DNA from 3 places in the Shewanella sp. P1-14-1 genome. Region 2 is predicted to be linked to each of the others. Evidence: predicted binding sites of a transcription regulator. Region 2 holds the regulator's gene; each other region holds the start of a gene.
The links. Region 2 encodes LexA, which represses DNA repair genes until DNA is damaged. Its sites were predicted from a motif close to TACTGTATNNNNATACAGTA; they were not measured.

Region 1: recA (recombinase RecA) is a predicted target of LexA. The motif match lies at 5,089-5,108, and genes of this name have one in related genera.
Region 3: recN (DNA repair protein RecN) is a predicted target of LexA. The motif match lies at 5,097-5,116, and genes of this name have one in related genera.

The regions. Positions count from the first base shown of each region.
Region 1 is NZ_LKTL01000006.1:200,831-208,938, reverse strand. Features, by position in the region: gene csrA (carbon storage regulator CsrA) at 291-491, opposite strand; gene alaS (alanine--tRNA ligase) at 992-3,616, opposite strand; gene recA (recombinase RecA) at 3,945-5,003, opposite strand; gene mutS (DNA mismatch repair protein MutS) at 5,425-8,004, shown strand; gene AN944_RS06435 (hypothetical protein) at 8,092-8,108, opposite strand, start outside.
Region 2 is NZ_LKTL01000019.1:99,139-107,246, reverse strand. Features, by position in the region: gene AN944_RS14750 (cytochrome c oxidase subunit 3) at 1-821, opposite strand, end outside; gene AN944_RS14745 (cytochrome c oxidase assembly protein) at 818-1,381, opposite strand; gene ctaD (cytochrome c oxidase subunit I) at 1,383-2,999, opposite strand; gene coxB (cytochrome c oxidase subunit II) at 3,009-4,568, opposite strand; gene AN944_RS14730 (cell division inhibitor SulA) at 5,009-5,515, opposite strand; gene lexA (transcriptional repressor LexA) at 5,512-6,129, opposite strand; gene plsB (glycerol-3-phosphate 1-O-acyltransferase PlsB) at 6,539-8,108, shown strand, end outside.
Region 3 is NZ_LKTL01000006.1:177,678-185,785, reverse strand. Features, by position in the region: gene rlmD (23S rRNA (uracil(1939)-C(5))-methyltransferase RlmD) at 1-345, opposite strand, end outside; gene barA (two-component sensor histidine kinase BarA) at 447-3,278, shown strand; gene AN944_RS06360 (YjaG family protein) at 3,268-3,879, shown strand; gene AN944_RS06355 (AEC family transporter) at 4,063-5,028, shown strand; gene recN (DNA repair protein RecN) at 5,169-6,827, shown strand; gene AN944_RS06345 (phosphatidylglycerophosphatase A) at 6,904-7,395, opposite strand; gene thiL (thiamine-phosphate kinase) at 7,395-8,108, opposite strand, start outside.

The DNA of each region.
Region 1 (8,108 bases), on a different contig from region 2:
AAGTAGATAAACCTGCCCATAAACTAAAAATCAGCTTATTTGAGAATAATTGTGTGCATAATGATTAGAGCAAATAAATGAAGATCGAAATAATTAGAGGGTTAGAACAACACTCAAGTCGTCAACGACTCAAAGATAAAAAAGAAGCGTCACAGCAATGATGATTAAAAACGCTTAAAAATGATTAAAGCAACAGCGATAGCTTCCATTGATCCAGCATTATTTACCATCCGAAAACAATAAAGCCAGCTTTCGCTGGCCTTATTCGTATAGCTAACAATTCTGATTTATCAGAAATTGCCCCCTTCTGGGGTCGTATTGCCAGATTTTTCTGACTGGATACGTTGGTAAATTTCTTCACGATGAACTGATACTTCTTTAGGTGCGTTTACACCGATACGTACCTGATTACCTTTTACGCCAAGCACAGTAACTGTAACTTCATCACCTATCATTAATGTTTCGCCTACACGGCGAGTCAAAATCAGCATTCGATTGCTCCTTTAGTCCAATCAGCATACACCAGCTTCTATCCGTAATATGCGCGTTTTAATATAGTTAGCTTAATACAAATCATTAGTAACGACACTAAATCAATAAAATTTTTAAGCTTTTTACTGTAAAAAATCAAAAAATAAAGAAATTCGGTATTTTTAAAGTCCGATTGTTTCAAGCTGTTAACATTTGACGTTCATTCTTTAGACAAAGCTAAAACAGAACCTTCAAAACAATTTGTCGCTTTCATAACCAAATAAGCATAAAAAACTATACTTACATGATTTTCAGTGCGTTAAATCTGTTTTTATTCAAAAATGTGGTTTCGTAATACCGCTGTCATTATTACGTTTCTACTATGCCAAACCTTGAACAATCACTCAAGCCATAAAGCAACTAACAATCACTGGTAAATCAATCACATCTTTACCCGCTATCAATATTAGATGCTTTATGTTCATTGCTCTATGAGAGTGACTTTAATCTTAATTAACCGTTAGCCTAAACGCTCTGTTAACCAAGGTTGAACTAATGCTAATGCATCATCAAGTTTCTCTGGTTGCGTACCGCCAGCTTGAGCCATATCAGGACGACCACCGCCTTTACCACCAACTTGCTGAGCGACCATAGCAACAAGCTCACCAGCCTTCACTTTACCGACTAAATCTTTACTCACACCAGCAATAAGATTTACTTTACCTTCATTAGCAATACCAAGCACAATAATGGCTGAGTTTAGCTTCTGCTTAAGCTCATCTTGTAAACCACGTAATGATTTAGGATCAACGCCTTCAAGCTTTTTAACTAGAACTTTTACGCCGTTTAGTTCAATGGCTTCACCAGCAATATCTGCACTAGCTGCAGCAGCTAACTTATCTTTTAGCTGCGACATTTCTTTTTCTAGTTGCTTCACTTTATCAAGTTGCGCTTTAAGCTTAGCAACAACTGAAGCTGAGTCAGACTTTAACAATGAAGCCGCTTTATCAAGTTGTGCTTGCTGTTCAGCAACATACTCCATTGCCGCAGCGCCAGTCACCGCTTCAATACGACGAATACCCGCCGCAATACCGCCTTCAGAAGTGATTTTGAATAAACCAATATCACCTGTACGGCCAACATGTGTACCACCACAGAGTTCAATCGAGAAATCACCCATAGTCACAACGCGTACTTCACTGTCGTACTTTTCACCAAACAAAGCCATAGCGCCCTGCTCTTTTGCCTCATCAATACCCATCACAGCAGTTTTTAGCTGATGGTTACGACGGATTTGGGTATTAACCATATCTTCTACTTGCTTGAGCTCTGCAGCAGTTACGGCTTCGAAGTGCGCAAAGTCAAAACGTAAACGCTCAGGGTTAACTAAAGATCCCTTTTGATTTACGTGAGTACCTAAAACATTACGAAGGGCGGCATGTAATAAGTGAGTCACCGAGTGATTTAACTGTGTACGGTGACGTAATTTCTTATCCACTTCTGCAGTGACTTTTTGGCCTACAGTCAATGTACCTGCTGTTAACTTACCTTCGTGACCAAATGCTTGACCGAAGATTTGCGTATCAGCAACTTCAAAAACATTTTCGCCAATTGAAAGTAAGCCTTTATCACCTACCTGACCACCTGACTCAGCATAAAAAGGCGTGTTATCTAATACGATTACCGCTTCTTGACCTGCTGCTAACGTCTCGACTGATTCACCACCAACATAAATTGCAGAAACACTGCCTTCACCGTTTAATTCGGTGTAACCACAAAACTCAGTTTCACCTTCGATTTTAAGACCAGTATTATAATCAGTACCAAAATTACCAGCAGCTTGTGCACGGCTTCTTTGCTCAGCCATCGCAGCTTCGAAACCGGCTTCATCAACGGTAATATCACGTTCACGACAGACGTCAGCTGTAAGATCCACTGGGAAACCATAGGTATCGTAAAGTTTAAAGGCTGTTTCACCATCTAAAACGTTAGTATCTAACTCGTTTAACGCAGCATCTAAAATACCTAAGCCACGCTCTAGTGTTCTGGCAAATTGTTCTTCTTCAGCTTTTAATGATTTTTCAATAATAGCTTTAGCTTCAACCAAACTTTTACCCGCATCGCCCATGACTTCAATCAGGGTAGGCAGTAATTTAAAGAAGAACGTATCGGTTGCACCTAACTTATTTCCGTGGCGCACTGCACGACGAATGATACGACGCAATACATAACCACGGCCTTCATTCGACGGCATCACACCATCAGCAATTAAGAATGAACAAGAACGAATATGGTCAGCAATTACGCGCAGTGATTTATTTTCTAAATCTTCAACCCCAATAATTTCCGCCGCTTTTTTGATTAACGCTTGGAAAATATCAATTTCGTAGTTTGAGTGTACGCCTTGCATGATAGCTGCAATACGCTCAATTCCCATACCTGTATCGACTGAAGGTTTTGGTAGCGGTTTCATTTCACCGTCAGCTTGACGGTTGTACTGCATGAAAACGATATTCCAGATTTCAATGAAGCGATCGCCATCTTCTTCTGGTGTACCAGGGCGGCCGCCCCAAATGTGCTCGCCATGATCATAAAAGATCTCTGAACATGGACCACAAGGACCTGTATCACCCATTTGCCAGAAGTTGTCAGAGGCATAAGGAGCGCCTTTGTTATCACCAATACGAATAATATTTTCAGCAGCAACACCGATTTTCTTATTCCAGATTTCAAAGGCTTCGTCATCAGTATCGTAAATAGTGACACAAAGTTTTTCTGTTGGTAATTTCAGTGTTTGGGTTAAAAAGTTCCACGCATATGAAATGGCTTCTTCTTTAAAGTAATCACCAAAACTAAAGTTACCTAACATTTCAAAGAAAGTATGGTGACGGGCGGTGTAACCTACATTATCTAAGTCATTATGCTTACCACCAGCACGGACACAACGTTGCGATGTCGTTGCACGTGAATAACCACGATTTTCCAATCCTAGAAAAGCTTCTTTAAATTGGTTCATACCCGCATTTGTAAATAATAACGTTGGATCGTTATGTGGTACTAACGAGCTACTGTCGACAACTTGGTGTCCGTTGTTACCAAAATACGCTAAAAATGCGCTTCTTAATTCTGTGGTGGTCTGAAACATGAAATCGCCCTAAATGGATAAATTCTATTTATCATGAAGCTGAATATCAGCTTTAAATTGGCAACATTATATACTTAAACAAACTGAAGGTGCGAGATCCAAGCGTATTTAGATTAGCGATTTTCTTGCTATGAGGGGCGATTACTGTAATCGGTTAATTGGTTTTTAATAATCTGTGCCGTAATACGAGCTAAATGACGTCTTTAATGAAGTCATATCTTTATGCGCGGCGTTCGATCACATATGCCAATGAATAGAGCACTCACAAAGAAATCGCGGCCGACTCATGTCGACCGCGATAGTTATTTTCATTACTGTTAAAACGTGATTAGAACACTTCACCTGTTTCTAAATCGATGTTTTCATCCGACTCAGCTGGTGCCGCTTCTTTTTCAGTGCTTAATAGCATTTGACGTAAATTTGCTTCAATTTCTTCAGCTACAGCAGGGTTTTCAACTAGGTATTTACCCGCATTTGCACGGCCTTGACCAATCTTGTTGCCTTGGTAGCTGTACCAAGCACCAGCTTTCTCAACCAGCTTGTGTGCTACACCTAAATCAACGAGCTCACCAGTACGGTTAATACCTTTACCGTAAAGAATTTGGAATTCAGCTTGTCTAAATGGCGCTGCAATTTTATTTTTAACAACCTTTACTCGAGTCTCGTTACCTACGACAGCATCGCCGTCTTTAATCGCACCTGTACGACGAATATCTAAACGTACAGAAGCGTAGAATTTAAGTGCATTACCACCCGTTGTGGTTTCAGGGTTACCAAACATAACACCAATTTTCATACGAATTTGGTTAATGAAAATAAGTAGCGTATTTGACTGTTTTAAGTTACCTGCAAGCTTACGCATTGCTTGGCTCATCATACGTGCGGCAAGGCCCATATGAGAATCACCAATTTCACCTTCAATTTCAGCTTTTGGTGTTAATGCTGCAACAGAATCGACAATGATTACATCAACAGCACCTGAACGTGTTAGCGCATCACAGATTTCAAGCGCTTGCTCACCAGTATCAGGTTGTGAACATAATAGGTTATCAATATCGACACCTAGATTTTTTGCATAGATAGGGTCTAGAGCATGCTCAGCATCAATAAACGCACACGTTTTGCCTTCACGTTGTGCTGCAGCAATAACTTCAAGTGTTAACGTTGTTTTACCCGATGATTCTGGACCGTAAATTTCAACGATACGTCCCATTGGTAAACCACCAGCACCTAAGGCAACATCCAACGAAAGCGAACCTGTAGAAATGGTTTCAACATCCATTGTGCGATCAGCGCCCAACTTCATGATTGAACCTTTACCAAATTGCTTTTCAATTTGACCTAATACAGCATTCAGCGCTTTCTCTTTATTTGGATCTGCTTTCATTCTCTTTATCCCTTTAAGGTGACTCAGTTCGAATAACGAACTTGGTAACGAATAAATTTGTCTGTTTCGTAATATGAGCTCAGTATACTGTATAATCATACAGTATCAATAGTTACTGTATAATTTTTTTCCTTTTTTTTACCTTACTATTATTTACACATTAAAAATCATACAGTTAATAACGAAAATATATTAATAACGATAAATAGTAGACAAACAAAACCACTGTATACAGTACTTCTAGGTTGGGTAAATACCTGAGTTTACAACAATAAGTATTGTTCAAAAAATCAGTAAACAAGGGCAAGACGGCATAGCATCGTTGCGATTCTATTGGGTATCAAATCAATTGTTGTTAAGATGACCGCCTATATTGACCCAGACTTAGCCTAATTCAAAATAAAGTAAGAGCAATCACTTAATGACCGTAAATGAAGACCCAAATTTAGAAAAGCACACTCCCATGATGCGCCAGTATTTAACGCTGAAAGCACAGCATCCTGAAATGCTGTTGTTTTATCGTATGGGAGACTTTTATGAATTATTTTATGAAGACGCTAAGCTGGCATCTGAACTGTTAGGTATCTCATTAACTGCACGTGGGAAAAGTGGTGGTAACGCGATTCCCATGGCAGGACTTCCCTACCACGCCGTTGAAGGTTACCTCGCAAAATTGGTTCAAATTGGTCAATCTGTCGCTATTTGTGAACAAGTCGGTGACCCTGCTACAAGCAAAGGACCTGTTGAGCGTAAAGTTGTAAGAATTGTTACCCCAGGTACCTTAACCGACGAAGCCTTACTACAAGAAAAGCAGGATAACTTACTTGCTGCGGTATATCAGGGTAAGAGTGGATTTGGCTACGCGACTTTAGATGTTTCGTCTGGTCGATTTGTTATTGTTGAACTTGAAAATGAAGAAACACTGGAAGCTGAACTGCAACGTACCAGTCCTGCAGAATTGCTCTACAGTGAAGATTTACTTGACCGCCAATTAATTGAAAATCGCAAAGGCATACGTCGAAGACCTGAATGGGAGTTTGATTACGATACCAGTATTCAATTACTTCTAGAGCAATTTGGTACCAAAGATCTTCATGGATTTGGTATTACAAATGCTAGGCTTTCGCTACAAGCAGCTGGCTGCTTAATGCAATATGTCAAAGACACACAAAAAACAGCTTTGCCTCATATTAATAGCATTACCATGTTTAATCAGGCTGATACTATCATTCTTGATGCCGCCACCCGCCGAAACTTAGAACTTACTATTAATTTATCTGGTTCACGTGATAATACCTTAGCTTGGGTACTCGATAAGACAGCGACGCCGATGGGAAGTCGTATGTTGCAGCGATGGATCCACCAACCGCTGCGTGACCAACAGCATATTAGCCAAAGGCAACAAGCAGTTGCTGAGTTAATTGATACGGGGTTATATGCAGACTTACACCAGCAATTAAAAGCCCTTGGCGATATCGAACGTATCATGGCGAGGCTAGCTATTCGCAGCGCACGCCCACGAGATTTTGCCCGTCTTCGCCAGGCGTTGGCTTTATTACCTGAAATTCAGCAAACTTTAGGTCACTGCCAACAAAGTGAACTCCAACGTCTAGCCAATTTATTAGGCGAGTTTCCAGAGCAGCAACAGCTATTGGAAAATGCGATTGTCGATAATCCGCCTATGCTTATCCGTGATGGCGGCGTAATTAAAGCGGGTTACAACGCACAACTAGATGAATGGCGTGGCCTAAGTGAAGGGGCATCTGATTATCTAGTACAATTAGAAAACCGTGAAAAAGAACAAACAGGCATCAATACCTTAAAGGTCGGCTACAACCGGGTTCACGGCTACTATATCGAAGTGAGTCGCTTACAATCAGATCAAGTTCCTTTGAGCTATCAGCGTCGTCAAACACTAAAGAATACCGAACGCTACATCACACCAGAGTTAAAAGAATACGAAGAGAAAGTGCTATCTAGTCAAGGAAAGGCATTAGCAATTGAAAAGCAGCTTTGGGAAGAGTTATTTGATTTACTTTTACCTAAATTGCATGAACTACAACTGTTTGCCCAAGCTGCATCCGAATTAGATGTGCTAAGCAACTTTGCAGAGCGAGCTGAAACACTGGATTATCATTGTCCAGAAATCAGTAATGACATTGGTATTCATATCGAGTCTGGCCGTCATCCTGTGGTCGAATTAGTTAGCCAAACACCATTTATTGCCAACCCAGTCACCCTCGCACCTAAGCGAAGAATGCTTATCGTAACGGGGCCCAATATGGGGGGTAAGTCGACTTATATGCGTCAGGTTGCGTTAATCACGCTTATGGCTCATATAGGTAGCTTTGTACCTGCACAAAAAGCAATTATCGGCCCTGTAGATCGAATATTTACACGTATCGGCGCCTCTGACGATCTCGCTTCTGGACGTTCTACTTTTATGGTCGAAATGACAGAAACCGCTAACATTCTTCATAATGCTACAGAGAAAAGTTTAGTTTTAATGGATGAAATCGGTCGAGGTACTTCGACCTATGACGGTTTATCTCTAGCTTGGTCAGCAGCAGAGTATTTAGCTGAAAAAGTGGCTGCATTAACCTTGTTTGCAACCCACTATTTTGAGCTAACACAATTGCCAGAACAGATTAATGGAACCGCTAACGTGCATTTAGATGCCGTCGAGCACGGGGACACAATTGCCTTTATGCATGCTGTTCAAGAGGGCGCTGCGAGTAAAAGTTATGGCTTACAAGTTGCTTCACTAGCAGGGGTACCAGCCCACGTCATCAAAGCGGCGAAACAAAAACTGCATATGCTTGAAAGTCGTGACTTTGCTAATAACAATCAAGTACCGATTCAAGAAGCATTAAATCTGACATTACCTGAACCCCAGTCATCTGCTGCAACAGACAAGTTAGCTCAGATAAATCCAGACAATTTAACGCCTAAACAGGCTTTAGATATGTTGTATGAACTTAAAAGGCTAGCTCAGCTTTAATACATCTATTTATAGACTCAGTACAAGAAACGCTGCGATGTTTTCGCAGCGTTTTTTTATTCACTAACAGTATTGAGTATAGCCTGCTCACTTCTCTAATGATT
Region 2 (8,108 bases):
CAGTACCAACTACCAGACTGGAAGGCAAAATGACTCTCAGGGGTAAAGTGGCCTTTGAGCACCCTAAAGAACAGAATAATCAAGAACACAGTCCCCAATGTGACGTGCATACCGTGAAAACCCGTCAGTAAGAAGAAAGTGTTACCGTAGATCCCTGATGATAGTGTCAATCCCATTTCTTGATAGGCATGAATATATTCTTCAACTTGTAAAAATAAGAAGCCAATACCCAATAAGATGGTTAGTCCTAACCAGACTTTTAATGCCCCACGCTTAGACTTTTCAAGAGACACATGGGCAAAGTGTAAAGTGACTGACGATGCGAGTAATATCAGGGTGTTGTATAGGGGTAACCCTGTCCAAGGCATCGCTTCAGTCGTAGTGCCATCAGGTGTTTTAGTGAGTGGCCACATGGCCTCAAAAGTCGGCCAAAGCACTTCATGGGTCATGGCATTGTTTGAAGCACCACCTAACCACGGAATAGCGACCATTCGTGCGTAAAATAGTGCGCCAAAGAAGGCGCCGAAGAACATAATTTCAGAGAAAATAAACCAGCTCATTCCTTGTCTAAAAGAACGATCCATTTGCGCTGAATATAAGCCAGACATTGATTCATCAATGACGTTTTTAAACCAACCAAACAGCATAAAAATGATGACTGCGATACCAGCCACGAGGATATAGCCGCCCGATGTTTCTTCGGTGGCGAGTTGTTGTACGTACGAACCTGCGCCAAAAGCAATTAGGAATAACCCAATAGCGCCAATGATGGGCCAGGCACTTTGCGCTGGCACGTAATAAGTTTCATGTTTTGTTGTCATCTTGCTGCTCCTTGCTCTATGGCCGCAGTTTGTTTGTCTGTGATGTCATAGAGGGTATAAGAGAGAGTCAAAGTTTTAATGGAATCGGGTAAGTCAGGATCCACATAAAAGATTAATGGCAGTTCAGCATTAGCCTTTGCAGCTAGGGGCTGTTGATTAAAACAGAAGCATTCCGTTTTATTGAAATATGCAGCGCCTTGGCCAGGCGATACCGAGGGTATCGCTTGGCCTACAAGAGGTTTAGCAGAAAGGTTTTTTGCTAAAAATGCAGTGCGAGTTAGCTCTCCTGGATGAACCTGTATTCGGTTCACTTTGGGGCCAAACTCCCATGGCATACTGCCTTGCACTTGGGCGATAAATTCAATAGTAATGGTGCGTTCTTTATCAACGACCACCGCTTCATAACGACTTGCTGTACCTTGAGGCTTTCCGTTAATGCCTAAGGTCTCGCAAAGCACGTCATAAAGCGGTACCAGCGCAAAACCAAAGCCGAACATACCTATTGATCCTAATACCAGACCTATAAGTAAGTTACGGTTTGATTTTGTTGGCTGGCTCATATCACTTCACCTCTGGTGGTGTGGTGAATGAGTGGTAAGGTGCTGGACTGGCAATGGTCCACTCCAGTCCTTCAGCGCCTTCCCAAGGTTTATCAGCCGCTTTCTCGCCACCTTTGACACATTTAATCACTACGGCTAAGAAAATTAGCTGTGATAAGCCAAATGCGAACCCGCCGATTGAGACAATTTGATTAATATCAGCAAATTGAATGGCGTAATCTGGAATTCGGCGAGGCATGCCTGCTAATCCTAAAAAGTGCATCGGGAAAAACAGCACATTGACTGAAATCACGCTACACCAAAAATGCCAGCGCCCTAGGGTTTCGCTATACATATGGCCAGTCCATTTTGGTAACCAATAATAGGCAGCAGCCATAATAGAGAACACCGCTCCAGTCACCAGTACATAGTGGAAATGCGCCACCACGAAATAAGTATCATGGTATTGGAAATCAGCAGGTGTTATCGCCAGCATCAATCCTGAAAAACCACCAATGGTAAAGAGAATAATAAAGGCAATCGCAAATAACATAGGGGTTTCGAACGTGATTGAACCACGCCACATCGTTGCTACCCAGTTAAATACTTTTACCCCTGTCGGCACCGCAATTAACATGGTGCAGTACATGAAAAACAGTTCAGCAAATACTGGCATCCCTGTGGTAAACATGTGATGCGCCCAAACCAAGAAGGATAAAATCGCAATACTGGACGTGGCGTAAACCATCGAAGCGTAACCAAACAACTTTTTACGACTAAAGGTGGGAATAATGGCCGAGATAATCCCGAACGATGGCAAAATCATGATGTAGACTTCAGGGTGACCGAAGAACCAGAAAATATGCTGGAACATGACGGGATCACCGCCACCTGCGGCATCAAAGAAACTGGTACCAAAGTATTTATCGGTTAATACCATGGTAACCGCACCTGCAAGTACGGGCATCACTGCAATCAGCAAGAATGCAGTAATTAGCCATGTCCATACAAATAATGGCAACTTCATCCAAGTCATGCCTGGTGCACGCATATTAACAATGGTCACGACCACGTTAATTGCGCCCATAATCGAACTGATCCCCATGATATGCACCGAGAAAACAAATAGTGCAGTGCTATCAGGGCTATAGGTAGTTGATAGCGGTGCATAGAAAGTCCAGCCAAAGTTAGGGCCGCCGCCTTCCATAAACAGCGAACTCAACAGAATCGCGAAGGCAAATGGTAAGATCCAAAAGCTCCAGTTATTCATTCGAGGCAGTGCCATATCAGGTGCACCAATCATCATTGGGATCAGCCAGTTGGCTAACCCTGTGAAGGCGGGCATGACGGCACCAAATACCATAATAAGACCATGTACTGTGGTCATTTGGTTAAAGAAGTTAGGGTCAACTAACTGTAAGCCTGGCTGAAATAGCTCTGCGCGAATGACCATTGCCATCGCACCACCAGTGAGGAACATAATAAAACTGAACCATAAATACATAGAACCAATGTCTTTATGGTTAGTGGTTAATATCCAGCGCATGATGCCTTTTGGCGCGCCATGATGGTGATCATCATGGCCGTCATGAGAATGTTCATCATGAGCTGGGGTAGTATCTTGTGTAATTGTGCTCATCTGTATCCCTTACTTTCCATGACCAACAACATCGGTGGCTTGAACAGCATCACCAGTATTATTTCCCCAAGCATTTCGCTCATACGTCACAACAGCTGCGAGTTGCTGAGGTGAGAGTATGGAGCTAAATCCTTGCATTGCTGTACCAGGTTGGCCATTGATAACCACTTCAAGGTGTCCTTCAACAGGGCCCATGACTAACGGACTGCCCACTAACGCAGGGAATGCGCCAGGTAAACCTGTACCAGCGGCTTGGTGACATGCAGCACAGCTGCTGAGGTAAACTTGCTCACCCATTGCCATCAGCTCATCCATAGATAAGTCATCCATAACAACGTCAGGCGTTGCTTCTTCAACGACGTCAGCAACCACTTGTTCTACCTCAGGTTGTGTCGCTGGTAACTCAGCAGGCAAAGTAACAGGCGTTGGCTTATCACTTGCATCGCTAGGTGCCCCACCAGAGTTCACATCTGCAGCTTGAACCACATCACCAGAATCATTACCCCAAGCGTTTCGCTCGTAGGTCACAACAGCTGCAATTTCTGTTGCAGTAAGCTGTTTCGCGAAGGCTTGCATGGCAGTACCAGGCTGGCCGTTGACGACAATATCAATGTGGCCAGCAACTGACCCTTTAATGATTGGGCTGCCGATAAGAGACGGGAATACACCAGGTAGTCCTGCACCATTTGGTTGGTGACAAGCGGCGCATCGGCCCATGTAAACTTGTTCACCTTGAGCCATCAACTCATCAAAGGTCAGGGTTTGCGACAGTGACGCTTCGGCCGCGGCTTTTGCATCAGCAGTTAGTTGTTTTTGATCTTTTAGCCATTGCTCAAAGTCTGCTTCAGAAACGGCTTCAACTACCACCGGCATGAATCCGTGGTCTTTACCACACAACTCAGCACATTGACCTCGGTAGGTACCAACCTTATCAATCTTGGTCCAAGCTTCATTAATAAAACCTGGGTTAGCATCTTTTTTCACCGCAAATGCAGGAACCCACCAAGAGTGAATCACATCATCTGAAGTCATTAAAAAGCGTACTTTACGATTGATTGGCAGAACGAGGGGCTTATCGACTTCAAGTAGGTAAGTTTCAGTTTTCGTTTCTGTCCCAGTAATTTGATCGGCAGGGGTGGAAAGTAAACTGTAAAACTCGACGTCTTCATTAAAATAGCTGTAATGCCATTTCCATTGAGAGCCGGTTACTTTAATAGTTAACTCCGCATCACTTGGGTCTTCCATAGCAATGAGGGTTTTTGTGGCAGGAATTGCCATACCAATGAGGATAAGAAACGGCACGACAGTCCATGCTATTTCCACTTTGGTACTATCATGGAAATCAGCAGGTACTGCACCCTTTGATTTTCTATGATAAATCATGGAGTAAATCATGATTCCAAATACCACAACACCAATAGCACAACAGATATAAAGAATGATCATATGGAGGTCGTAAACCTTACCACTGATCTCTGTTACCCCTTGGGTCATGTTAAGCGGCATATCAGCCGCTGCAAGTGGCACTGCAAAAAACAGCACCATTAATCCATACAACAATCGCTTCACAAGACTACTCCTCTGCCAATTGCGATTTGCAATAACAACAAGGAAAAGTCACACAGTAATACTCTGCTCTATGCAAACTTTTCTATTCCCGAAAAAGTTTGATCACTTCAAAGTACACGGTGGCAGTGAGTATTAATACTCGATTATTCTATTGGGTTTTGGTGGCCACACTTGTACCTAATACTGAACTTTTCAATTCTTAAATTGACGCTTTTTATTCAAGGCTTTCTATACCGCATGGTACCAGCACAATCTTTACAGCGTTTTATCACTTATGTTCATTTTTACCACTAAGAGAGGTCAATAAATGTTACTCCCTTGTTAACTACATTACTTGGAGATTAAATATTGATCAAGATCACTTTATCATCTAATTTGCTGAAAAAAGGCGCAAAAAAAAGCCCGTCACCGAAATGAAGGGCTTTTTTAGCAAATAGACTTTAGTGAAATGCAGATAAATTCAATTGAGTTGCAGTCACAGGATTACTGGCGTTTAATTGGTCATCACGTAAGTGAGTATTTACATCTTCAATAATGACACCTTGCGCTAAGGCGCTTTTAGCGACTAATTGAATGCGACGATTATCACGAGCATCTAATGGGGTTGTCCATGTAATCACTGCGCTGGATGTACCACTTGTGAGTGCTTTTTCCATTGCCCACAGTGTTTCGACTTCATCTTTAGTGTGAACCAGTAATACACGGTCCATTCTGACATTGGCGTTCGCTAGAATTTGTTTGTAACCAATGTGAGGTGGATTAATCAGTACAATCCATCGCCCTTGTTGACTTAATACGGCTAACTGGCCGCATAGCTGAGTTAATTCAGTTAACCCTTGGTTAGCTGTTTGTTTGGTTTCGATACCTTGCTTTACTGGCGCAGCTGCTGATGCCATGTCCATCCATAAACCTGGGTGACGTGGTGCATTACCTATTAATGTGTTCATAACCAACCTCCATTACGGATAACGCCAACAGCGAGCCCTTCAATCGTAAGGCTTTGGCATGTTAAATCGACTTTTATCGGCGAGTACTGCTCGTTTTCTGCATGCAGATAAACAACGTTGCCTTTCTTTTCAAAACGCTTCACGGTGACATCATCATCAACACGGGCAACAACGACTTGACCATTTTTAGCTTGCTGCATTTTGTGAACCGCTAATAAGTCACCTTCAATAATGCCAATATCCTTCATACTGTCGCCACGAACACGTAGTAAGAAATTAGCATTGGGTTTAAACATTTCAGGATCAACTTGAAAGTATTGTTCAACATGTTCTAACGCCAAAATTGGTTCACCAGCCGCAACCTGACCAATCAGTGGTAAGCCTTCTTCGACTTCCTCTTCTTCTTGGACCATACGAATACCGCGAGAGGTACCTGGAATAATTTCAATGCAACCTTTTTTAGCGAGTGCTTTTAAATGTTCTTCTGCAGCATTAGCACTTTTAAAGCCTAATCTAGTGGCAATTTCTGCACGAGTTGGTGGCATACCTGTCTCGGCAATATTGCATTTAATTAATTCTAGAATTTCAGCTTGTCGTGGCGTTAAAGGTCTCATGTTGATTCCTGTTTTTTTATACAGTGACTGTCATTATATACAGTATCTTTGGTCGCGCAAGTATTAACCAACATTTTTTGCTGATAAAGCAATAGATATGAATTTTTATCGAAGTTTTTAGTTATTTAAAGATAATAAAATCAGTGGTTTATTGTTTTTGTGGGTCGTCGGTAAATTAGTGTGTTTTATTATTGATGACTCAAGTGAATAAGCCAAAAAGTACTGGATACCGTCTATTTATACAGTACTGTACCTAAATGTTTTGCTACTTACTAAGTGATTGATACTTGATGTTAGAACCAACAAAACTTGCTACTTAAATGTTAACTAGATTTACCGAGGTTAGTGTAACTGAATGATATTCTGGTATCCTATGCGCAATAAATCGTTGTTGATAATGCGAAGACCCATGCTAAAACCAGATTCTATCATTGCTAAATCATTACGTTGGATTCAGAAATTAATGGTACACAGTGTTGTTGTGCCTGAGGATCCGTTCGCTGACCTTAACTTAGATCCTGACAAACCAGTGGTCTATGTGATGAAAACGGAGTCGCTGAGTGATATTGCTGCCTTACATGAAATGACAGCTAAATATAACTTGCCAAGTCCGTATGAACGGTTAGATGTTGATGGTTTCAATACCCCTAGAATTGTGTGTGTGGAAGGGCGTAAACCCTTGTTTGGTAAGCGCCATAGTAGCGATAAATTTGTAGCAAACTTTACTAAGTTGCTCGAATTACACCAAAAGAACAAAGAACTCGACATCCAGCTTGTGCCTGTAAGCCTATATTGGGGTCGTATCCCAGGTAAAGAAGATGACACCATGACCGCTGCTGTTTTTGAGCGTGAAAACCCAACATGGTTACGTAAATGGTTAATGATTCTATTTTTAGGTCGCCATAATTTCATTCAATTTTCTAATGCCATGTCGCTGCGTTATATGGCTGATGAACACGGTACAGATGTCAGTATTGCGCATAAGCTTATCCGTGTGGCTCGTGTGCATTTTCGCCGTCAACGTAAAGTGATGACGGGGCCTCAGCTTCCTAATCGTCAAGCGATGTTCAATTCGCTGTTAAAGTCAGAATCCATCAAGCGTGCCATTCAAGAAGAAGCCGTTAACAAAAAAATTCCCGAAGAAAAGGCACGTGAAAAAGCCATTGAGTACCTTGATGAAATCGCAGCAGACTATTCGGATAACTTGATTCGTATTGCTGAGCGTTTCTTAACTTGGCTTTGGAACAAGTTATACAGTGGTATTAGCATCAAGAGTGCGGAGCAAGTTCGTAAACTGCATCATGATGGTCATGAAATCGTTTATGTGCCGTGTCATCGAAGCCATATGGATTACTTATTACTGTCATATATTCTTTATTATCAAGGCATGGTTCCACCGCATATTGCGGCAGGGATTAATCTTAACTTTTGGCCGGCAGGTCCAATGTTCCGCCGTGGTGGTGCCTTCTTTATCCGTCGTAGTTTTAACGGTAATAAGCTTTATACCGCAGTATTCAGAGAGTATTTAGATCAACTATTTGCTAAAGGCTATTCAGTTGAGTATTTCACTGAGGGTGGTCGTTCACGTACTGGTCGTCTACTTGCTCCTAAAACGGGCATGCTAGCCATGACGGTAAACAGCGTATTGCGGGGTATCGAGCGTCCTGTGACCTTAGTGCCAGTGTATCTTGGCTACGATCATGTCATGGAAGTGTCGACTTATCATAAAGAATTAAGCGGTAAGAAAAAGCAAAAAGAATCTGTATGGCAAGTATTTGGTGCATTGCGTAAGTTGGGTAACTTTGGACAAGGTTACGTTAACTTTGGTGAGCCAATTAACGTACAGCAGTTCTTAAATCAGCAGTCGCCAGATTGGCGTGAAGAAGTGGCTAAAGATCCTGAGCAAAAACCAACGTGGTTAACGCCTGCGGTTAATCAATTAGCCAATAAAGTGATGACCAACATTAACAGTGCAGCAG
Region 3 (8,108 bases), on a different contig from region 2:
GCTCATTAAATTAGTTAAGGCAGCTTGTTTATGTTGACGTTGTGCATCTATGCTTAAGTGTTGTAAATCACAACCGCCACACTGTTGATAATGTGGACATTTTGCTTTGGCACGATTTGGTGTTTTTTCGTCTATACCGATTAATTTCGCTTTAGCGTATTTTTTCTTTTGTTCTGTTAGCTGTACCGTCACTTTTTCACCAGGGAGCGCACCAGGTATAAACACGACCTTACCATTATGCTGTGCTATACCAGCGCCAAGGTGATCAAGTTGTGTTACCGTTAAACTCAACTTAGCTGATAACTGCTTCGTTTTGTTCGGTTTTGCTTTAAAAAATTGCGCCATTTTGGCCTCTGGTATGGAATAAAAAACTGGTCAAGAGTGCTCTATTTCTGGCAATCTAGACAACATATTTGATAAAAGTCTTTAGGAATAATTACTTCACGATGAATAATGCTAACAACATGACCAAATACAGCCTCCGTTCGTGGGTGCTTGTACTTGCGTTAGCGCCTACCGTGATGGTGGGTATTCTACTTGGAAGTTACTTCACCATAAACCGTTTTTATGAACTTGAAGAAACCTTAATCGCCCAAGGCCGTAGTATTGTCGAACCATTGGCTATTGCAAGTGAATTTGGTCTTGTCACCGAAGATAGAGAAGCCACTAAACGCTTATTAGCCGCATCGCAATTAAACAACTCCTCTTTGATTCACTCTATCGCCATTTTTGATAGCGACAACCAACTGTTTGTCACCTCGCACTACCATAAAGATTTCGAAAGTATGCGATATCCACTAGCGCTGAGAAATTTAATCGCCAGCCAATATGAAACCATAGACGATACTATGGTCATTCGTGTGCCTATTTTATCCCATACCGGTATTGCGCCCAAAACCAATAACTATATTGCAACAGCCTCTCCTGCTCCGACAGGAACTAGCGTTATCAATAATGCTGAAGGTCAGCAAATACTGGGCTACATTTCAATATTATTAAACAAAGAAAATGCATTATTAGAACAACATCGGGCAGCGATAGCGGCTTTTGTTATTGTATTAATCGGGGTGCAGTTAAATCTATTTTTCACCTTTCGATTAGTAAAGCATGTGAACTACCCAATTACAGAAATGGTTCGGGTCGTCGCAAAAATCCGTGAAGGAAAGCTCGATACTCGCCTTGAGGGACAACTTATCGGTGAGCTAGATTTACTGAAACGTGGCATTAATGCCATGGCAAGCTCCTTGTCTGAATATCACGATGAAATGCAGCAAAATATTGACCAAGCGACTTCTGATCTACGTGAAACCTTAGAGCAAATTGAGATTCAAAACGTTGAGTTGGACTTAGCTAAAAAACGGGCGCTTGAAGCTAGCCGAATAAAATCTGAGTTTTTAGCAAACATGTCTCACGAGTTACGTACTCCGCTTAATGGTGTCATTGGTTTTTCTCGACAACTGATTAAAACGCCCCTGCACTCTAGCCAGCTTGATTACATCAGAACCATTGAAAGAAGTGCCAGTAACTTACTCGGCATCATTAATGACATTCTTGATTTCTCTAAACTCGAAGCGGGTAAAATGGTCCTTGAAAAAATGCCTTTTGCTTTGAGAGAAACCATTGCCGACACCATCAGTATCGTGGCGGGTAGCGCCCATGAAAAAAGCATTGAATTAGTTGTCGATATTGATGACAACGTGCCAGAAAGTGTCAGCGGTGATGCAATGCGCGTAGGTCAAATCATGACGAATTTAATTGGTAATGCGATTAAATTTACTGATGAAGGCAGTGTGATTTTAAAAATGCATTTAGTTGGCCAGCGAGATGAAAACATTACCTTGCGCTGCGAAGTGATTGATACGGGTATCGGTATCGATGAAGGCCAACAAGAATATTTATTCCAAGCTTTCGGGCAAGCTGATTCGTCTATATCTCGACGCTTTGGCGGTACAGGATTAGGCTTAGTGATTACCAAACGTTTAATCAATCAAATGGGCGGGCAAATCGGTTTTACCTCTACGCCTAATAAAGGGTCAACATTCTGGTTTATGCTGCCGCTTGAGCTAAGTCAATTCCATATCGGTGAAGTATTACACTTAGAGTCTTTGCGGGATAAAACACTATTACTGTTTGAATCACGAGAGCTCACTCGTGATACCTTTAATCGCCGCTTTGAAGCTTGGGGAATGCATTTAACGTCTGTGGGACAACTACCACATTTAGAAACCACATTGTCTTCGAGTAAAGTGCACTACGATTATATTCTTTTAGGCTGCCATGGCTTTAAAGATAATGAGCAGTTACTCAGCTTCTTAAAACTTGCTCGTGAAAAGACAGCTTGCTTGGTGTTATTGCATGACGGTATCGAGCAACAAGAAATCTTAAACCAAGGATTAAGACCTAATACAGACATACTGATGAGTATGCCGGTCAGTGACTATGATTTAGCGAATCAGTTGATACATCCACCAACGCAAACAGCGTTATTAACTGAAACATTGCCTGAAACAGTTTATGAACGTAAAAACCTTAATGTTCTGGCCGTAGATGACAACTTAGCGAACCTTAAGTTAATTGATACCTTACTAAAAGAACTCGTGGTAAATGTGGTATCGGTGAATAACGGTGATGATGCGATTAAGTATGCTAAACAACAAGTATTCGATGTCATCTTTATGGACATTCAAATGCCTGGCACTGATGGCATCACGGCTACCAAGTTGATTCGTCAAGAGTCACAAAACCGCAATACGCCAATCATTGCCGTCACTGCCCACGCAATTGCAGAAGAGCGAGAATTAATTTTAGGTAGCGGCATGGACGGTTATCTGCCTAAGCCGATTGATGAGGCAGCCCTTAAAGGAGTTATTGATCGCTGGATCAATAAACCTAAGTTTACCCATTTTGATATGCACACTTTAAATTGGGAATTATGCCTTGCTCAAACGAATCAAAAACCTGATTTAGCCCTCGAAATGCTGCAGATGTTAGTTGATTCATTGCCTGATAACGTTGTTAACATTGAAACAGCCCTTAAAACCGTCAATAGCGAACTCATGTTACAGACCGTGCATAAACTTCATGGGGCAAGTTGTTACTGTGGTGTACCTAACACTCAGAAGCTTTGCCAAGAAATTGAGTCTGCGCTAAAGCACAAAACCAGCATTGAAGATCTTGAACCAGAAATACTTGAGTTACTTGATGAGTTAACTAAGGTAGAATCAGCAGCAAATCAAGTGATATCACAGTTATCAGCGGATGTACCCAATGAGTCATAAACCCGGTTTTTTTAAACGTTTAAAAGCGTTGTCTTTACCTCAAAAGCAATTATTTGCTACCGCACTTTGCCAACGCATGTTGCCAAATTATCAGTTATTTTCTGAAGTTTGCGAATTTGGCGAGCCAAAAACACTCAGCACTGTCTTAGAGCTATTGTGGCAATCTCAATACGATAAAAAACTTAAATTTAACTATGACATTCATTTACAACGCTTAGAAGACAACACCCCTGAGCCAAGTAACTTTGAAGCATACGGAGTTTACCCAGCAATGGATGCAGCTGTCGCGTTAACCACCTTACTTGGCGGTATTCAGGGTAAAATTGAAGAAGACATTACCAACATCAGTAAATTATCTTCAAGTACAGTAGCCAACTACATTGAAGCTATCAGTGTTGATGAACTTCAAGATGAATTAAACGAAGAAGTCGTAGAAAAGTTTGTTTTCGCACATCCTGTGATGCAGGAAGAAAAAGAACTACAAGGGATGCTACTGGATATTATTGAAGCTAACCCTAAATTATCAGCTGAATTCGTTAAAGAGTTACGTAAAGAAATAGTCGACGCTGGTGTTTCTAATATTGGGATCAGTGTTCAGTAACTGAGTTTTTTGTTAGGAATATTTATTGGCAAGATTTATGGGCATTCAGCCTATAGATAAACTTTGAGCTCACTCGTTCGTGCGCTCAGAGTTGCACTTGCATCATTAACTTATTCGCCAACCCAATGACTGTCAAATCAACAATGTCATTGACTTCCAATAGACACACATAAGGAGAAGATGATGGCCAACATTTTAACTCCCCTTATTGCTGTCTTTGGCATCATGTTGCTAGGCTTTATTGTCCAAAAACTAAAAGTGCTTCCTCATGATACCGACTTTACATTAAACGAATACGTCTATTACGTGGCGTTCCCCGCTATTTTATTCATTGCGTTAGCCGAAACCGATATACATGAGATCATGCAATGGGGCTTTATTGCGGCCTTTGGTATTGCAATGGTTATGACCTATTTCATTACGGTGCTCATTTCATCTATCGCAGATAAAAAACAACCGGCACTAGCCGCTATCAGAGGGTTAAATACCAGCTTTGGTAATACCGCATTTATTGGTATTCCACTAATGATGATGCTTTATCCAGATAACAATCACGCAATCACAGCTGCTGCTATTGCGAGTTTGTTATCTGTCATTATGTTTGCCTTTGCAATGGTCAATATGGAACTTGCCATCAATAAAAAGCAAAAACGACACCCTGTGCTTATTATGTTGAATGCGTTAATTAGTAATCCCATTGTTATTGGTTGCACTTTAGGAGTCATGGCATCAGCTTTGTATATCCCAATTCCTGATAGCATCAGCATGATGATGAGGTTAATTGGCAATACCTCAAGCCCATGTGCGCTGTTTGCGATTGGTATGGTTCTCGCTAAAGCAATGCATGGAGGTACAGAGCCTGAAACACCACCTCACCATCTTACAATCGAAATGGGCATATTAAATATACTTAAACTCGTGATTCAGCCATTGATTGCTTATGGTTTACTACGCTATTTTAATGTCGATAACGAGTTACTTATCATGGGGGTCATCTTAGCTGCATTACCAACTGCAGCAAGTGTTTACTTACTCGCACAGCGTTATCAAACCTATGGGTTATCGAGCGCTAAATGCATCTTGATTAGTACCCTTGCCACCTTTATTAGCCTTCCCCTGATTGAACAATTACTTGAACAGCTCAACTAAATACTAAACTTCTTGCTGCTAAAAACTTCCGCATAAATACAACTCAAAAAAATTAGCAACCAGCACTTTACTGTATATAAAAACAGTGTAGACTGTTCATAAATACAGTGGTTTGGTGTTTCTTTACACAGGGATTGATTATGCTTTGCCAATTAAGCATTAATAATTTTGCGATTGTACGTTTTCTTGAACTTGACTTTAAAGCCGGAATGACCAGCATCACAGGTGAAACTGGTGCCGGTAAATCTATCGCTATCGATGCGCTAGGCCTATGCTTAGGCAATAGAGCCGATGCCAATACCGTTCGCCCAGGGGCAAACAAAGCTGAAGTTTCTGCACGGTTTTCGCTTGAAGATGTGCCGTATGCTAAACGCTGGCTTGAAGATAATGATCTTGATGTCGATGAAGAATGTATTTTACGTCGAACGATTAGCGCCGACGGTCGCTCTAGAGCCTACATTAATGGTAACCCTGTCCCACTCACTCAACTTAAAGCACTAGGACAATTATTTGTCGGAATTCATGGGCAGCACGCTCACCATGCCATGCTTAAAAGTGAGCATCAACTTACCTTACTCGATAGCTATGCCAACCACAGTATCCTTATCGACAATGTCAGTAAAAGCTATCAACGCTGTAAGCTAATTGAAAATGAATTAAAACAATTACAGTTAAACCAACAAGAGCGTATTGCCCGCAAACAACTTCTACAATACCAAGTCGAAGAACTGGACGAATTTGCTTTAAAGGCAGGTGAATTTGAGCAAATAGAGCAAGAACACAAACGCTTGGCTAACGGCAGTGATTTAATTGAAAATTGTCAATTAACGCTTCAATTGCTTAGCGAGGACGATGAGCACAATATTGAGTCCTCATTAAATCGGGTGATAGGTTTTGCCGATCAATTACAATCATTTGATCCAGCATTGCAAAGTGTTGCAAACATGCTCAATGAAGCCTTAATTCAGGTACAAGAAAGTACCAGTGAAGTTCAAGACTATTTAAGCAAAATAGAGCTAGATCCCGAACATTTTGCATTTTTGGAACAACGAATTTCCAAGGCCATGCAACTGGCGAGAAAGCATCATGTTCAAACAGAACATTTAGCTGAACACCATCAAGCATTAGCCATAGAATTAAAAGAGCTAAATAACGATGCAACCCGACTAGATGAGATTCAACAGCAAGTTGACGACAGTAAACAAGCTTATATTAAAAGCGCTCAAAAACTCAGCCAAAGCCGACTTCGCTATGCAAAAGAGCTTAATAAACTTGTCACTCGTTCGATTCACGAATTGAATATGCCTAAGGGTAAGTTTTCTATAGAAGTCAATTTTAACCCAGACATTCAATCTGTTACTGGTAGCGATCAAATTGAATTTCAAGTGACCACTAACCCAGGGCAACCCCTTCAACCGATTGCAAAAGTCGCTTCTGGTGGTGAGTTATCACGTATTGGTTTAGGTATTCAAGTTATTACTGCGAAAAAAGTTGCCACCCCGACACTCATATTTGATGAAGTCGATGTCGGTATTTCTGGGCCAACTGCGGCTGTTGTAGGACGTATGCTGCGCAGTTTAGGGGAATCTACTCAAGTTATCTGTGTGACCCATTTACCTCAAGTTGCAGGTAATGGTCACCAACATATGCTGGTGAACAAGTTTAGTAAAAGTGGTGGCACTGAAACACAAATGAAACCCCTTGATAAAGAGCAAAGGATCAGTGAATTAGCTAGGTTATTAGCTGGTGATGTTATTACAGAAAACACACTTGCTAACGCTCGAGAGCTACTTCAATAGCTAAGATAGTAAAGTGCGCACTAATCACTAAAAAGCCCACCAATTGGTGGGCTTTTTAGTGATTATCAATCAAGACTTATACGAAGTAATAGATAAGCTGCAGACAGGTTAATGCAAAAAAGCCTGCTAAAACATCGTCAATCATAATACCAAAGCCGCCATGAACTTTGGCATCTAGCCAACGAATAGGCCAAGGTTTCAAAATATCAAAAAAACGGAATAGTGCAAAACCAATGACCAACCATATTAAGCCCGCAGGGGCAGCTATCATGGTAATCATTAAGCCGGCAACCTCATCCCAGACAATGGCGCCATGATCATGGACTCCCATGTCTTTGGCTGCTTTATCACATATATAAAAGCCAATAAACGTACTTAACACAGTGATAATAATAAATGCGGTTAAGCTAAGGTGCCCCATTAAGTAAACTAATGGCACTGCTGCTAATGTACCGAAAGTGCCGGGGGCTTTAGCTGCTAACCCACTGCCAAACCCAAGTGCTAGGAAATGCACTGGATTTTTAAGTGATAATTTTTTTACCGCTGGATCGTTTGATAATAGATTCATTAAAAGTGCTCAAAACTTTTTAGGTCTAGCTCAAATGGTTCGCCATTGGATACCAACCTTAATTTATCACCCGCGCATATTTGTCCAATTTTGACAAATTTAACACCTGCGTGAATTAAGGCTGTATCTAAAGCGCCCCGCTGTGCTTCAGGTACAGTGAAAAGAAGCTCGTAATCTTCGCCCCCAGTCAAAGCATAATTGATTGCTTGCTCTGGCCCCACTGAGCCAACCAATGAAGTCGATAACGGTAATTCATTGACATCAATGACGGCTCCAACGTTTGAAGCTTTTAATATATGAGCAATATCGGAGTTAAGGCCATCAGATAAATCAATTGCACTGGTTGCTAATGAACGCAGAGCTTGTCCAGCCAAGATCCTTGGCGTTGGATGATAATGGCGATTAATCAAAAACTCTTTAAACTGAGGGTCAACATCTTGCTTACCTAGCAAAATATCCAAGCCTAATGCGGAATCACCTAAGGTACCAGTGACATAAATCCAGTCACCGATTTTTGCACCACCACGAGTTAAGGCTTTACCGGTAGGAACTTGACCATGAATCGTGATATTGATACTGCGTGGGCCACGAGTAGTATCACCACCAATCAAGCTCACACTGTAGTATTCCGCAGCTTCAAACAGCCCTTCACTAAACTGCTGTAACCAGTCGTTATCAACATCAGGCAAGGTTAACGCCAGGGTCATCCAAGC